2 regions of the uncultured Caballeronia sp. genome follow, and region 2 is predicted to be linked to the other one. Evidence: riboswitches for the same ligand, from Rfam matches in the RefSeq annotation. Region 2 holds a riboswitch; the other holds the start of a gene.

Region 1 (7,247 bases), on a different contig from region 2:
GTGCTGCTCTATCCTGAAGGCATGGTCAAGCTCAATCAGAGCGCCGGCGAGATCCTGAAGCGCTGCGACGGCACGCGCGATATCGACATGCTGATCGCCGACCTGGAGCAAGCGTTCAATACTCAGGATCTCGGCGGCGAAGTGAGGTTGTTCATTGCCGAAGCCGAGCGTCGTGGATGGCTGGAGGAAGCGACATGACCGCAAGCGTCATTGCCCCGCCGCTGTGGCTGCTCGCGGAACTGACCTATCGATGCCCGTTGCATTGCGCGTTCTGCTACAACCCCGTCAACTACACGGACCACAGCACTGAACTCACGACCGACCAGTGGATCGGCGTGCTGCGTGAAGCGCGTGCGCTCGGCGCGGCACAACTCGGCTTCTCCGGGGGCGAACCGCTGTTGCGCGATGATCTCGAAGTGCTCGTGCGCGAGGGACGGCAACTGGGTTTCTATACGAACCTGATCACGTCGGGTATCGGTTTGACGGACAAGCGTCTCGACGCATTGAAGGACGCCGGCCTCGATCACATCCAGTTATCGTTCCAGGATTCCACGCAGGAGCTCAACGACTTTCTCAGCAGCACGCGCACGTTCGACCTGAAGAACCGTGTTGCAAGGTCGATCAAGGCGCATGGTTTCCCGATGGTGCTGAATTGCGTGCTCCATCGATACAACCTGCCGCACGTGGACAAGATCATCGACATGGCGCTCGCAATGGGCGCGGAATATCTGGAACTTGCGAACACGCAGTACTACGGCTGGGCACATGCGAACCGCGCGCAACTCATGCCGACGGCCGAGCAACTGAAAGAAGCCGAAGCGGTGGTCGAGCGGTATCGGGAGAAGATCGGGCATCGCTGCAAGATCTACTTCGTCGTGCCCGACTACTTCGAGACGCGGCCGAAGAAATGCATGAACGGCTGGGGTTCGGTGTTCCTCGGCGTGGCGCCCGATGGGGCCGCCTTGCCGTGCCACACCGCGCGTTCGCTTCCGGGCCTGACGTTCCCGAACGTCAAGGACACGTCCGTTCGCGAGATCTGGTACGAAAGCGATGCGTTCAACCGCTTTCGCGGCTTCGACTGGATGAAGGAGCCATGCCGAAGCTGCGAAGAGAAAACGATCGATGCAGGCGGTTGCCGCTGCCAGGCCTATTTGCTCACGGACGACCCGGCCAACGCGGACCCGGTCTGCGATAAATCACCCCATCACGAAACGGTGATCAACGTGGTGCGCCAGGCTGCGGTACAACGCGAACCTGAAGAACATCCGATCATTTTCCGCAACGACAGCAACTCGCGCCGGCTGCGCTCGACCGTCTGAGAATAGACCGGTCAGCTCACATATCCGAGGTGCTCGGCCAGAATCACCGAGCCGATGGCGACCAGGATCAAGCCGCCCGCCACTTCCGCGCGCTGCCCGACCGCGCGGCCCAAGAAGCGTCCCACCATCACGCCGATGGTCACCATGATCAGCGTCGCAAGTCCGATGGTCGCAGCCGTAGAGAAAATATTCACATCGATAAAAGCGAGTCCCGCGCCCACCGCCATGGCATCGATGCTCGTTGCCAAGCCCGTCGCGGCGAGCAGCCAGAAACCGTGACGCACGGGTTTTTCGGCCTCGGGCGTGGGCGTGCTGAAGCCAGAGCGAATCATGCGCAACCCGAGCACGAGCAAGAGCCCGAAGGCAATCCAGTGATCCCACGACATGACGTACGGGGCCGCGGCCTTGCCGAGCGCCCAGCCGACGAGCGGCGTGATCGCCTCGATGACGCCAAATATCAGGCCGGTTCGCAGCGCCTCGCGCATACGCGGACGGCGCAACGTCGCGCCTTTGCCGACAGCGGCGGCGAAGGCGTCCGTCGACATGGCGAAGGCGAGCAGGATGGTGGAAGCGATATTCATGGGGACAATGATCATGTTCGGGTCGGGACAGGAACATACGATGTCTCGCCGAGCCCGACCGGTCGCGGCGTTACATCGATGGTCTTGCCAACCAGAATACAGATCGGTTGCTCATGCCACGGTTCGATCGAACCAAGCGTGTTGACATGAGCGCTTCCAATGGCTGGAAGCCGGCTACTCCCCAAGGACGGACAAAGGCTATCACGTTCGAAATGAATTTGTAATCTTCTCCAGGTTTTTTTAGTGTCCGTACATCAGGCACAGCCGATGCGCCTCCGCTCTGGTTGACCACCACCACGCGTTTTCCGCGAAGTCCTGGCCCGTACAAGGTGGCCAGCCCAGATCCGCGCCTTCGATCCGATACAGCCGCGATGCCAATCACGATATCCATGCTGACGACTGAAAGCCCTCCCGGCGCAAAACCGTCTGCACGCCGGACGAGGCGCGCGCCATGAGATCCGGCCTGCCACCTGGAACAGCTTCGCGAAAGCGCCGCGGCCGGTATCGATGGACAGCGCTCAGCATGGCAAATTCCCTGTCACGCTATCCGCTCCTTGCCGGGATTGCCGGAACTGCCGTTGCGGTCGTCATGGCAGGCTTGTCGATCGCCACGTTGTACCAGGGCCGCGAAGAAGCACTGAGCCACGCCCGGGAGACGTCGGCCAATCTGGTGTCGATCATTGGCGGCGATATTGCCCGCAACGTCGAAATCTACGATCTGTCGCTTCGCGCCGTGGTCGATGGCGCGCAGGACGCGAGCATCATGGTGCTTCCGCTCAATCTGCGCCGCCGGATTCTATTCGACCGCGCGACCACGGCGGCATACATAGGCGGCAGCTACGTTATCGATGCCCGCGGCCGCGTCATCATAAAAGAAAACCCCACGGCCACGCCGCCCGAAACCTTCGCCGAGCGCGAATATTTCCTTGCCCATCGAAACAACCCATCGGTCGGCCTGTTTTTCTCGCATCCCTACTTGACCCACGCAAACGGCGCGGCGATCGGCATGAGCCGGCGTATCAATGCGCCGGACGGATCGTTTGCCGGCATCGCGTTGCTGACCGTGAACCTCCAGTATTTCCGTTCGCTCCTGGACAAGATCGAAGTCGGCCCGAAGGGATCGATTTTTATCGTTCAGGACGATGGCGCGTTGATCGTACGAAAGCCCTTCCTCGGCGAGGATATCAATCGCAACGTCGCCGGCTCAGCCACGTTCGCCCGCATGAGGCATTCGAGCTCGGGGTCATACGTGGCGAAATCGCCTGTTGATGGGGTCGAGCGCATCTTCACGTTCGCGCACGTGCCGGGCACGCCGTTTATCGTGGGCGTGGCGCCCGCGCAGGAAGATGTGCTCGAAACGTGGCGCGCGCGCAGCACCGTGGTCGGCGTGCTGACGCTGCTGTTCGGGCTGAGTTTTATCGCGCTGTCGTGGCTTTTGACGCTGTCGTTACGGGAACGGGCGCGCGCGCAGGAAGAGCTCGTGCGGCTCGCGGGCACCGACGCGCTGACCGGCCTGCCCAACCGGCGCGCCTTCGACGAGCGCATGGACGAGGAATGGCGGCGCGCACGACGCAGCAACACGGCGGTATCGGTGTTGTTCATCGACGTGGATTACTTCAAGGCCTACAACGACAACTACGGCCACGCTCTCGGCGACGACGCGCTGGCGGCGGTCGCGGAATGCATCGCGCTGTCGGTGCGTCGGCCCGGCGACATTCCCGCGCGGTACGGCGGCGAAGAGTTCGTCGTCCTTCTCCCCGATACCCAGATCGACGGCGCGCTTCACCTGGCCGAGACGATCCGTGCGCGCATCAGGACGCGTTCGATTGCGCATCGGGGGAGCCTGATCGGGCGGCTGACGGTGAGCATCGGCTGCGCCACGGCCGCGCCGCCGGGGCTCGGCGGCGCTTACGGCCTGCTGAGCGACGCGGATCAACAACTCTACGAAGCCAAGGCCGCGGGCCGCGATTGCGTCCGCCCGATGACGCTCGCGAGCGTCGAAATCGCGCAGTCCTGAAGCACGACGCGCGTCGCGCTCGTCCGGCCAATCCTCTGCGTAATTCGCCATTTCGACCAAGCGCATGATTTGCAAGGTTTTTTTCCATCGGTATAATGCGACCTTCTCTCCGATGGCACCCCTCCATGAGCCGACTACTCTTCTTGCTGACGCTGACCTTCAGTTTGTCGCTCGGCGCGATGCACGACGCCACGGCTCAGGAACGCCCCTTGGAGACGACCGCAGCGGTCATGGATCAGAAACTCGCCGCAAGCGAAGCCGATGCCGACGCCCAGGCAAAGCACCAGGTTTCCCGTCTCATCTCGCAGAAATTCGGCGTTGCGCGTGCGAAGGCCGAGCAGATTTCGGCGGCCGTGATGTCGGCGGCATCGAAATATTCACTTCCCCCCGCGCTTTTACTCGCGATCATCTCGATCGAATCCCGCTTCAAGGAAAACGCGCGCGGCGCGAATGGCGCAACCGGATTGATGCAGGTCGTGCCGTCTGCGCACAAGAAACTGGTGCGCAATATCGACCTGACGGAAGCCGATGCCAACATTGAAGCCGGGTCCGCAATTCTGCATGGTTACGTGCAGTCGGCACGCGGTGACGTGGATGCCGCGCTGAAAAGCTACGGCGGATCGAAAGCGTACGCCGAAAAAGTTGGTCTTCAGGTCAAAAAGATCTCGTCCCAGTTCGATGCCGAGCCCGCTGGCGCTCAGGCAGGATATTGATCGCACCAAATAAGCAGACGTAACACTTCATCGTTGGCAACTCCGGTCCGCCCTTTCGGACCGTTTCTTGCTGCAGCTCTCTCCTGATTCCGCTTTTTATCGAAGACTGAACGCCGCAACAGCGGCGCAGTGCCTTACGCCTTCGATTCCCCGATGCGTCAACGGTCGGCATACCGATCGCCTCATCTCCGAGGAAGACGTGACCAGACGCCCGTTCGAAGCAAACCATGAGCAGTTCGCCCTTTGGAACCCTAAACGTGCGCCCCTTTTCATGGACGTGCGGCGCATCGTTATTGCCCATCGAGATCCAATGATTGGCGAGTCATTCGTGCTGCTGCTGGGCCTGAAGGGCATGGCCGCCCAACACGTGACGACTCTTGAGGCACTGGCCGGGCTGATCGATACATGGCGTCCGCAGGCGCTGATGATCGATACACGGCTGACCCTGGCTGGTAACACCGGCTTCGTTCGCACCCTCAGTCTCGACTCCGCGCACATTGGAACATTATTGCTCGCCATGAGCAATTTCCTGCCGGAAGACACGGTAACGGCCTTGCAGGCGGCCGGCTACGACGGCCATTGCCGGCGCCCGTGCGCAATGTGGCAAGTCTCGGAATTGCTCAGCGAATTCTTTTCATCGGCGGCCCCGCGCTGAGTTGCGGTATCAACCCTGCACGAGTTCACGCAATTCGTCGATATTGAACGGCTTCGCCAGAATGGTCACGCCCGTGTGCCGCGCGCGCTCGAATTCATCGGCATAACCGGTCATCAGCACGATCCGCTGCGCGGGCCACGTGCCGCGCACTTTCTCCGCCAGGTCGATGCCGTTGAGCCGCCCAGGCATCTGTATATCCGATAACACCAGGTCGAAGCGTCCACCTTCGTTGAGGACGTCGAAGGCTTTGTCGGCGGTGAGTTCGTGGCGCACATCGCAGCCGAACGTGGCGAGCACCGCCGCGACGCCTGCGGCGACTTCCTCGTTGTCCTCGACCAGCAGGACCGAACCCGGGCCTTGCGTTGTCTCGGGCTTCGGCAGCGCCGGGCCGCCAGCGTCCGTGTCAGGATCATCCGGCGGCACTTGCGGCGCAATGTGCCAGCGCGGCAAATAGAGCCGCACGGTCGTGCCGCGTCCGGGAACGCTGTCGAGCCGCGCCGTGCCGCCCGCCTGCTCGCACGCCGCCAGCACTTGCGCGAGCCCGAGGCCCGTCCCCGCACCGCTCAGCTTGGTCGTGAAAAGCGGCTCGAACGCGCGGCGGGCGGTGACATCGTTCATGCCTTCGCCGGTGTCAGTAAAGGCCAGCAGCGCATATTCGCCGTCGGCCAGGACGTTATCGGCAGTGACCCGCACGTTCTGGCAGCGGATCGCGAAACGGCCGCCGTGCTGCATGGCATCGCGTGCATTGACCGCAATATTGATGATCGCGAATTCGAGCTCCGTGGCGTCGGCGCGCACGCCCCACATGTCGGGCGAAACCTGCACCTTGACCTGAATCTTCTCGCCGACCGCCGTTTCGATCAGCCCGGCCGCAGCGGGCAGCCACGTGGTGAGATCGATGGCTTCCTGCTTGAGCGGCTGCTTGCGGGCAACGCTGAGCAAACGCCGGGCGAGCGCTTCGGCGCCCGCAGTCGCGCGTTCCACCGCCAGCACTTCCCGTTCAAGCCCGTTGAAGTTCTTGCGCCGCGCCAACTCCATATTCGCCGATACCACCATCAGCAGGTTATTGAAGTCGTGCGCCACGTTCGCGACCAGATTACCGAGCGCGCCCATGCGCCGCAGTTGCCGGCTCGACGCTTCCGCCGAAAGCCGCATGGCCACTTCCGCCTGCCAACGTTCCCATGCGGATTGCTGCGAGCGCAACTGGCGCAGCGAGAACAACACGAGCAACCAGACCGCGATGCACGGCACGGCCGTGATCACCGCGATCAGCGCGTAATGCTGGCGCCAGTTCGCAAAGATGACGGACGTCGGAAAACCGCTTGCCACGTATAGCGGATAGTCGCCCACTCGCCGGAAAGCCAGGATCCGTTCGACACCGTCCACGCTCGAATTCACCCGCACGCGCCCGAACAATTCATTGCTGCGCATGGCCGACGTGAACGCTGAGTTTCGAGCGTGGGACACGTTGGAAGGACCCGGCGGTTCGCGCACGAGAATGCCGCCGTCGCGCCGGTAAAGTCCCACGGTCACGCCCGGATCGCCGTTCGATAAATCGTTGTAGAAGCTTGAGAAATATTCGCGCTTCAGCGCGATCGATACCAATCCGAGGAAATGTCCGTCGCTCGCGCTGCGCCCGACGCTCGTCGTGAATACATCGCTCTGGGCGATCTTGCCCACGAGCGGAAGCGAAAAATACGGTTCAGGACGAATGGCGCGGCCATTAACGAAGTCATCGCGTGTACCAATGGAAATTGACGGTACCGGATAAAAGCGGTTGCTCGCCAGCATGTCGCCCGTAGCGCCGAAAACGGTGATTCCGGCGACGTGCGCGAAAGATTCGCCTATCTCGCTCAGGCGTTCGTGAATCGGCTTCTGGTTTGCATGGATGCGGGCGTCGTCACTGTTGCCGAGCATCTCCACGACGCGCATCGACATCTGGCGGTTCAGGTCGAGCACCTT
Region 2 (9,079 bases):
AGTTGTCCGCAAGACCGACACGCGTTCCAACGAGCGCCGCACCCACGCCGGAACAACCGTAGTGGCCGACGACCATGATGTGCTTCACCTTCAGCAGATCAACGGCAAACTGGATCACCGACAAACAATTGAGGTCCGAGTGCACCACCACGTTCGCGATGTTCCTGTGCACGAACACTTCACCCGGCGGCAAGCCGATGATCTGGTTCGCCGGTACGCGCGAATCGGAGCAGCCGATCCACAAGTATTCGGGCGCTTGCTGATGCGCGAGGCGAGAGAAATACTCGGCATCTTCGGAGAGTTTGCGCTCGACCCATTGCAGGTTGTTGTTGAACAAATGCGAGAGCGGGTTGCTGTCTGGATTTTCAGTGTTGTCGATGTTTGACATGGCATTCAGTGCTGGTAGGTCACGCGGGTTTCATGCGGCGGCGCATGCGGCAGGTGCGCCGTTCAGAAAACGCTCGGGATAGCGAACGCTGAAACGGTTGCTGCGTTCGTAGGGGAAGAACTCGGCGAGTTCGCCGTTGAGGATCTGTTCCTTATGCTTTTGCCAGAGAGCCGGATCGAAGAAATCGGCATGGTGTTTCATGAAGACGTCGCGCACTCGCGGATCGCCGAGCAGGAACGTTCCATACGTTTCCGGAAAAATATCGTGCGGCCCGACGGTGTACCACGGCTCGCCCGACATTTCCTCTTCTTCGGTGCGCGCTTGCGGCACATGGCGCACGTTGCAATCGGTCAGGTATTCGATTTCATCGTAATCGTAGAACACCACGCGGCCGTGCCGCGTGACGCCAAAGTTCTTGTACAGCATGTCGCCGGGAAAGATGTTCGCCTGCATCAGTTGCTTGATGGCGTCGCCGTACTCCCTGATGCCATGCTCGATCTCGTGTGGCGTGCCGTTCTGCAAATACAGGTTCAGCGGCGTCATGCGGCGTTCAATATACAAATGCCGGATCACGAGCTTGTCGCCTTCGTATTCGATCATCGACGGGATTTCTTTCCTGAGTTCCTTGAGCAATGCATCGTCCAGACGGGCTAACGGCAACGCGACGCTCGAATATTCGAGCGTGTCGGCCATGCGCCCCAGCCGGTCATGGCGCTTCACCAGCCGGTACTTGTCCTCGACTTTCTCGCGCGTGGTCTCCTTCGGCGGCGGGAAGTTGTCCTTGATCAGCTTGAACACATAGGGGAACGATGGCAACGTGAACACCAGCATGACCATGCCCTTGATGCCCGGCGCAAGGGTGAATTTATCGCTGGAATGCGAGAGGTGATGCAGCAAGTCACGATAGAACAGATTCTTGCCCTGCTTCTGCAGTCCCACGGATGTATAGATCTCCGCCTTTGCTTTGCCCGGCATGATGGTGCGCAGGAACTGCACATACGCCGACGGCACTTCCATATCCACGAGAAAGTACGAATGCGAAAAGCTGAAGATGATCAGCACTTGTTCGCGTTGCAACAGGACCGTATCGAGCGCGAGCAGACCTGGTTGCGCGTGACGCACGGGCAAGACGAACGGCAGGATCAGGTCGTCGTTGATGATCCGCCCGATCATGTACGCCGCCTTGTTGCGGAAGAACAGGGACGACAACATGTGGATCTGGAAATTCGGTGCCGCCTCGAACTCGCCTAATGCCTCGGTGATGGCTCGCATGACGCATTGAACATCGCGTTCGAGGTCTTCAAATGCAGGCTCGAGCTGGAAGTTCGTGACAATGCGCGCGAGCGTTGCAGCGAGCCCGTCCTTCTTTGGGTAATACGCGCGATACGTCGGCTTGGCGGCGGGTTCATCGTTCTCGATATACTCCGTCGATATGGCCGGCCGCACAAAGATAAAGTCGTTATTGAAATACGACCTGTGCAGGATCTTGCAGCACACGGAGTTGAAAAACGTCTCGGCGCATTCGGGTTGCCGGTGCGTCGTCAACAAGCCGATGTAATGCAGCTTGATCTGCTGCCAGACTTCATCGTCTATGTTCTCTGCGTCGTATTGGTCCTGCAGACGCGTCACACATTCTTCCACGCGATCGTCGTAGGACGTGATGCGCTCGCGCGCCAGGCGTTGCAGCGCATGCCAGTCGCTTTCTTCGAATAAATGCTTCGCCGCGATCGCAGCATCGCTGAAAACGCGATAGTGACGATCGAACCCTTCGAGCAGCGTTTGCGCGACATCGAAGCCAATCTGCGACGACAGCAATCTGGGAAAGTGATTCATATCGACCCTGCACTTCGTGTGGTGTCGCGTGAGGTGCGTTACTTCCTGTGCATTCAAACCGGGCGATATTGTATCGCCACGGCCGTTCATACCGCCTTCGCGCGTTTCTCCGTGGCCGGAGAAGCCGCAGCCATCTTGCGTGCGCGCTTTTCAGCACTCGCCGAAAGCAGCGCACGGCCTTGCGTTTCGTACGCGGCAAGCTCGGCCAGCGTCGCGTTCAGGTCTTCCAGTTGCCGCTCCAGCACCGCGCGATGTTCCGCGATCGTGTCCAGGAACGCGTGCAACTGCGCGACGGTGCCCGTGGGTGAATCGTAGAGATCCAGCAGCCGGCTGATTTCGGACAGCGTAAACCCGAGCCGCTTGCCGCGCAGCGTCAGCCTCAGGCGCGTGCGGTCGCGCGCCGAATAAACGCGCCGCACACCGTTCGTGCCTTCGCGCGCCGGCGTGAGCAAACCCTGATTCTCATAGAAACGGATCGCGCGGGGCGTGATGTCGAATTCACGAGCCAGTTCGGTGATGGTGTAACGCGTGTCGGTCATTTGAAAGTAGTGAAGCGCTGAACGGCTTTTGACAACCACTGTAAAATACAAGTTAACGTTAGCGTCAACTTGGCGGCATTGCAAGAATCGACAACCCGGAGACCGACCCGCATGAATCCGCTCGAACAACAACTGGATTACGTTTTCGCCGACCGGCTTCCCGAACCCGGCCGGGCGATGGAAGTCGCGCCCGGCGTCTTTTGGGTACGCATGCCGCTGCCGTTCGCGCTCGATCACGTCAACGTCTGGGTCATGCGCGATGAAATCGATGGCGTGAAGGGCTGGACCGTCATCGATTGCGGTATTTCAGACGAAACCATCCGCGCCAGTTGGGAAAGCGTCTTCGGTACGTTGCTCGACGGCTTGCCGGTTTTGCGTGTGATCGTCACGCATTGCCATCCGGATCATCTGGGCCTCGCCGACTGGATCTGCAATGGGGGCGAGCAAAAGCGCTGGGGTCCGGTAAGACTCTGGATGTCGCACGGCGAATACGCGATGGGCCGCGTCATGTCCAGCGGCGACGGATCGGATGCAGGCGGCGAGCGCGCCGCACAGCACTTCGCGCGACATGGCATGAGGGACCCGGCATCGCTCGAAGCGTTACGCAAACGCGATACGTATTACCCGAAGCTCGTTCCATCCATACCGCAGCATTTCCGCCGACTGCGCAACGGCGATATGGTCAGGATTGGCGGGCGCGACTGGGAAGTAATAACGGGTTTCGGTCATTCGCCCGAACATTGCGCGTTCTATTGCGCGGAGACCAACGTGCTGATTTCCGGGGACATGGTCTTGCCGCGCATTTCGACGAATGTGTCCGTGTTTGCTATCGAACCGGAGAGCAATCCGGTGGCGCTGTTCCTGAAATCCCTCGGCCGATACGAAGCGTTACCCGCCGATGCGCTTGTCCTGCCTTCCCACGGCAAGCCGTTTCGCGGCATGCATACGCGTATCAGGCAGCTTCGCGATCATCACGCGGCGCGCCTCGCAGAAGTGCACGAGGCGTGCGCGGCGAAGCCGCAAAGCGCGGCGGACATTGTGCCGATCATGTTCAAGCGTCCGCTCGATGTACATCAGATGACCTTTGCGCTCGGCGAAGCGCTGGCGCATTTGCACTTGCTCTGGCTGAAAGGTGAACTGGTGCGTCGTACGAATGAAGACGATGGCGTAATCCGTTTCGCGCCGGCATGAAAAAACCGGGCGCTTTTTATAAGGCGCCCGGTTTTTCAAAGAGCAACAACGCTTACTGCACGGATACGGTCGAAAAGTTCTGCCGTCCAAACGGACTGACCCGATACCCGCTCACGTTGGCTTGCGTCAGCGCGGACGCGGTCGGATAGCCGAGCGGGATCCACAGCGCCTGGTCGTGGATGATCTGCTGCGCTTCGGTATAAGCCTTGGTCCGCTTGCCGATATCCGCCGATGCCTTGCCTTCATCGATCAAACGATCCAGCGTCGGGTCGCAAAAACGCGCGAAGTTGATGCCCGAACGCACGGCGGCGCAACTGAACAGCGGCGAGAGATAGTTGTCCGGATCGCCATTGTCGCCGGCCCACCCCATGAACAACATGTCGTGCTGGCCTTGCTTCGCTTCCTTGATCAGCTCACCCCATTCGATCACCTTGACCTGCGCCTTCACGCCGATCTTCGCCAAGTCCGCCTGCAGCAATTCTGCGCCGGCCTTCGGGTTCGGATTCAGCACGCTGCCGTTCGGACGCACCCAGATGGTTGTATCGAAGCCATTGGGATAGCCTGCATCGGCGAGGAGTTTTTTCGCGCGATCGACCGAATACGCGTACGGCGTCACCTGCTTGTCATAGCTCCACGTGTTCGGCGGGAACGGATTCACGGCGGCCGTCGCCGTGTTCTCGAAGACCGTTTTCAGGTACGTCGTGCGATCGAATGCCTCGTTCAGCGCCTGGCGGACCTTGGGGTTGTCGAGCGGCTTTTTCTGCGTATTCAGCGCCACGAACGCCGTCATGAACGCCGGCGTTTCGACGACCTTGATCGAGCCGCCTTTCTTCGCATCGATCACATCCTGCGGCTTCGGCGACAACGCGATCTGGCATTCACCCGCCTTGATTTTCTGCGCGCGCACGGAGGCGTCGGGCGTGATTGCATAGATCAACCGGTCGACCTTCGGCTTCGCGCCCCAGTAGGTCGGGTTCACGTCGTAGCGGATCACGGCGTCCTTGGTATAACTCTTCAACACGAACGGACCCGTGCCGATGGGTTTCGCGTTCAGATCGGTTTCCTTGCCGGCCTTGAGCAATTGATCGGCGTATTCGGCCGAATAGATCGATGCAAAACCCATCGTCAGAATGGGCACGAAGGTCGCGTTCGGCGTGTTCAGCACGAACTTCACGGTATTGTCATCGACCTTGGATACCGACTTGATCAGCTTCACCAGACCCATCGATTGCGCGTGCGGGAAGCCGCTCGCGCCCGCCACCTTGTGCCACGGGTTGCTGTCCGAAAGCATGCGATCAAACGAGAACACGACGTCATCGGCCGTCAGTTTCCTCGATGGCTTGAAGTAATCCGTGCTCTGGAATGCCACGTTCGGGCGCAGGTGAAACGTGTAGGTCAGGCCGTCGGCGCTCACATCCCACTTCTCGGCGAGCGCGGGCGTGACCTTCTTCGCGACTTCATCGTAGGAGACGAGTGTGTTGAAGATCACATCCGCCGATGCATTGGTCGTCACGAGTGAGTTGAACTGCACGACATCGAAGCCGTCGGGACTCGACTCCGTGCACACGGTAAGCGGTTTTGCTATCGCGAGCATCGGTATTACGGCCAGGACTGCGGCTGCGAGCATTCTGAAGCGCATGGAATCTCCCGTTTTTGATGCTGTTGTCGGTTAGTCGGTTAATTTTCGTCATTTTTCGATGCAGGCAGCGTTGCGACTCGTTGCGACTTATTGTACGGCGCGCTTCGGCGCACGGTCCTGCGCAACAAACCCGCGTCGGCGTAGCTTACTGAAACGTTATTTCCGCTACAACGACCGATTGGGGATATCGATATGGGACCGATCCCGCCCGGCTGCGTCGCCTTGCCTAATCCGTAGCCCCACGCTAAACTCATGCCCGTCTTTGGGGAGTAGCCTTCCTCCCGCAATGGGAGGAGGACGCGTCAACATACTCGGCTGATGCCGTGGCGCGTTCGACCGGTCAGGTTTGGCGAGACCATGGGTGCATCTTGTCGTTCACGGTCGGACGGCGCGGGATAGCACCCTGGTTCGCTGACGTCCGACCGTGAAATCATCGTGTCTCCAAAACAAAAATACCCCACTCCGGTCACAAGCCTCTCCTTGCGCAGCGGTCGCCAGTACCCCTCATTGCGAGGTGCGGCATGACCATGCTCTTCCTGCAACTCGCACTCATGCTCGTGGTGATTCTGGCGGCATCGGAATTGTTCACCAATGCACTCGAGCATCTCGGCGAAAAACTCGGTATCTCCGAAGGCGTCACAGGTTCGCTCTTTGCGGCCATTGGCACGGCATTGCCTGAAACCACCGTGCCGATCATCGCGTTGCTGGGCGCCTCGGCAAATCGTTCGGTCAACGAGGAAATCGGCGTCGGCGCCATTCTTGGCGCGCCGCTGATGCTCGCGACGCTTTCCACCTGCCTGATGGCCATTGCCGTGATCAAGACGCGCGGCCTGAAGGGTCTGGTCACGCCTGAACACACGGGTTTTACCCGCGATCTCAACTTCTTCCTCTGCGCGTTCATGATTGCAGCCGGCGCGATGTTCGTCCCGCATCACGCGTGGCCCGTGCGCGCGTTGTTCGCCGTCGGCCTGGTCGGCGTGTATGTGGTGTATGTGATTACGACGTTTCGCGCATCGGCCAGTCTGGTCGAGAAAGGGCACGGCACCGAGGCGCCCGAGCGCCTGCTGATCGCGCATGTGGGCTTGCCGACGACGCTTGCGACCATTGCGCTACAGATGCTGATCGGCGTTGCACTGCTGGTTGGCGGGGCGAAGGGGTTTATCGCGGGCGTTGAAGGTGTGTCGCATGTGCTGGGCATTTCGGCGTTGCTGCTCTCGCTGATCATCATCCCGATCGCGACCGAACTGCCGGAAAAGGTGAACAGCATCATCTGGGCGCGGCGCGGGAAGGACACGCTCGCGTTCGGGAACATCACCGGCGCAATGGTGTTTCAAGGCACGTTGCTGCCGGGTATCGGCATCATGCTGACGCCCTGGGAACCGCGCGTTGAAGTGCTGACCGGCGTTTTCATCACGCTTGCCGCCGCCGCATGGCTGCGGTTCAACGCGAGAAAAGGCGGGATCGTGCTTTGGGCGCTGCTCGTGAACGGCGGCCTGTACGCGCTTTATCTCGGGTTGACGCTGGGACGGTAAGTCATCGCAGGTAGCGGCGTGCGCCTCGGCATGCCGCCAGTTCGCGCGCAAAAAAAAGCCCGCCGAAGCGGGCATCAATCACATTGCGCGTCGCACTTACCGCGCATCTCTTGTTGTCCTGCGTTGTCTCTTCACTGCCGCTTCAGAGTCGTGCTGCCTGCTGATACCGGCTGGCGGCGCTCGCCTGGTTCATCGCTTGCCGGTGATTCCTCATCAACGCCGTTTCCGCCGATGTCGCCACGTTCATGATCGTCGCAATGCTCGCCTGGATCCGGCGGATGATGACCATGGCATCGGCGGGCTGGTCGGCTTGCAAGCCCATCAGGAGCGGCGAACGCGTTTGCGTGAGTTCGGCGGCGCGGGGCCAGTCGTTATCGGCGGCTGCATTTTCGATGGCTTCCGTCAGCGCCCACGCCTGCGCGATCAGTTCTTGCTGGTTCATCGCTTTGCTCCCTTACTTGTTGGTCGCGAGTGCGCCCGCGCTGTCCGTGCCGCCGAATAACTGCGTGAGGTAGCTGGCGTTGCTTGTCGATTGCGACATCAGCGTGTTCAGCGCCGTGAATTGCGCGTTGTACGAAGTCGTCAACTGCGCGGCGTATGCCGTGAGTGCCGTTTGCTGGTCGCTCAGGCTTTTCAGGTCGGCGGTCAGCGCGGTCGAGCGCGTATCCATGATGCCGCCGGTCGCAAGGAACGACGTCAGGTCGTTGTTCATGTTCGCGGCAACGCCGTTAGTCGAATTGAACAACTTCGCGACGGTTTGCGGATCGCTGCTGAGCGCGGCGGTGAGCGCATCGGAATCGGTCTTGAGCGTGCCGTCCGGCTGCAGCGTGATGCCGATAGACGCGAGATTGACCGCGGACGAGCCCGCGCCGACCGCGCCGCTGATGGCGCTCGAGAGCGTGTTGCGGATCGTGTTCATCATGGAGTCGCCGAGCAGCGCGCCCCCTTGCGAACCGACTGCCTGGGTCGAGTCGAACGATGTCAGCGACTGGACCGTGCTCATGTAGTTGTTGTACGCGGTGACGAAGGCGTTGATGGCCGTTGCCTGTCCGGTCGTATCGGGCGCGACGGTCAGCGTCTGCGTGGTGCCGACCGATGTGGAATCGAGCGTCATCGAAACGCCGCTGAGCGCCGTGGTGATCGTGTTGCTGGCGCTGGTTCCGGGCGTGCCCGCGATCGAGAAGTTGGCGTCTTCTCCGGCTACGCTCTGCGTCCAGTTTCCCGATGCAACCGTGGTCACCGAGCCCGTGTAATTGCCGGCCGTTTCCGAGCTGCTTGCGGGCGCGGACGCTGTGCCCGAGGTCACGGCGAGGTTGTTCAGCGCGTCGCCCGATGCCGTCCCCGAGATCGAGACATTGATCCCGTTCGAAACACCCGTGGACGACGAACGCAGCACCAGATGCGCGCCGTCCGTGCCGTTCACGATGGCCGCCGTCACGCCCGGATTGCCGGACGCCGAATTGATGGCCGATGCAATGCCCGACAGCGTGTTGTTGTCCGACGTGACCGGGATCGACATGTTCTTGCCGCCGACCGAGATGGTCATGGTCCCGGTGCCGAGCGTATCGGTCGACTTGAATGCGCCCGAGGTAATCGACTGCGATGTCGCGATATTCGAGACCTGCACGGAATAGGAGCCCGCCACCGCGCCGGAGGTGCCCTTCGCAGTGATGCCCTTGCCGTCGCCGGTCGCCGTGAAGGCAGAGAGCGTCGTGCCGTCCGAGAGTGCCGAAAGAGACGTCTGCAGCAGGGACATCACCGATTTCAGCGTGCCGAGCGCCGTGACCTGCGTGTTGTCCGTGGTGGTCTTGCTATTGAGAGTGTCCGTCTGGCCCGCGATTTTCGAATTGACGAGCGCGGTGACCAGGGAGTTCACGTCCATGGTCGAGCCGGTCGAGCCGCTGATGATCGACTGTGCGGCCTGCTGGACCGCGCTGTTCGGGTCAACGGTTGAACC

What was found. Region 2 has a riboswitch for manganese ahead of ACFFAR_RS12265 (sodium:calcium antiporter). Riboswitches for the same ligand answer to the same signal wherever they lie in the genome.
Region 1: it holds a riboswitch for manganese, as region 2 does, so the genes downstream of both, mntP (manganese efflux pump MntP) here and ACFFAR_RS12265 (sodium:calcium antiporter) in region 2, are expected to answer to the same signal.

The regions. Positions count from the first base shown of each region.
Region 1 covers NZ_CAXTGZ010000264.1:747-7,993, forward strand. Annotated here, with positions in the region: gene pqqD (pyrroloquinoline quinone biosynthesis peptide chaperone PqqD) at 1-198, shown strand, start outside; gene pqqE (pyrroloquinoline quinone biosynthesis protein PqqE) at 195-1,319, shown strand; gene mntP (manganese efflux pump MntP) at 1,331-1,900, opposite strand; yybP-ykoY riboswitch at 1,918-2,095, opposite strand; gene ACFFAR_RS18185 (diguanylate cyclase) at 2,424-3,917, shown strand; gene ACFFAR_RS18190 (transglycosylase SLT domain-containing protein) at 4,043-4,630, shown strand; gene ACFFAR_RS18195 (hypothetical protein) at 4,698-5,285, shown strand; partial or broken gene ACFFAR_RS18200 (ATP-binding protein) at 5,295-7,247, opposite strand, start outside.
Region 2 covers NZ_CAXTGZ010000143.1:709-9,787, forward strand. Annotated here, with positions in the region: gene can (carbonate dehydratase) at 1-388, opposite strand, end outside; gene aceK (bifunctional isocitrate dehydrogenase kinase/phosphatase) at 419-2,221, opposite strand; gene ACFFAR_RS12250 (MerR family transcriptional regulator) at 2,308-2,760, opposite strand; gene ACFFAR_RS12255 (MBL fold metallo-hydrolase) at 2,872-3,951, shown strand; gene ACFFAR_RS12260 (ABC transporter substrate-binding protein) at 4,004-5,590, opposite strand; yybP-ykoY riboswitch at 5,843-6,011, shown strand; gene ACFFAR_RS12265 (sodium:calcium antiporter) at 6,112-7,122, shown strand; gene ACFFAR_RS12270 (flagellar protein FliT) at 7,265-7,564, opposite strand; gene fliD (flagellar filament capping protein FliD) at 7,577-9,079, opposite strand, start outside.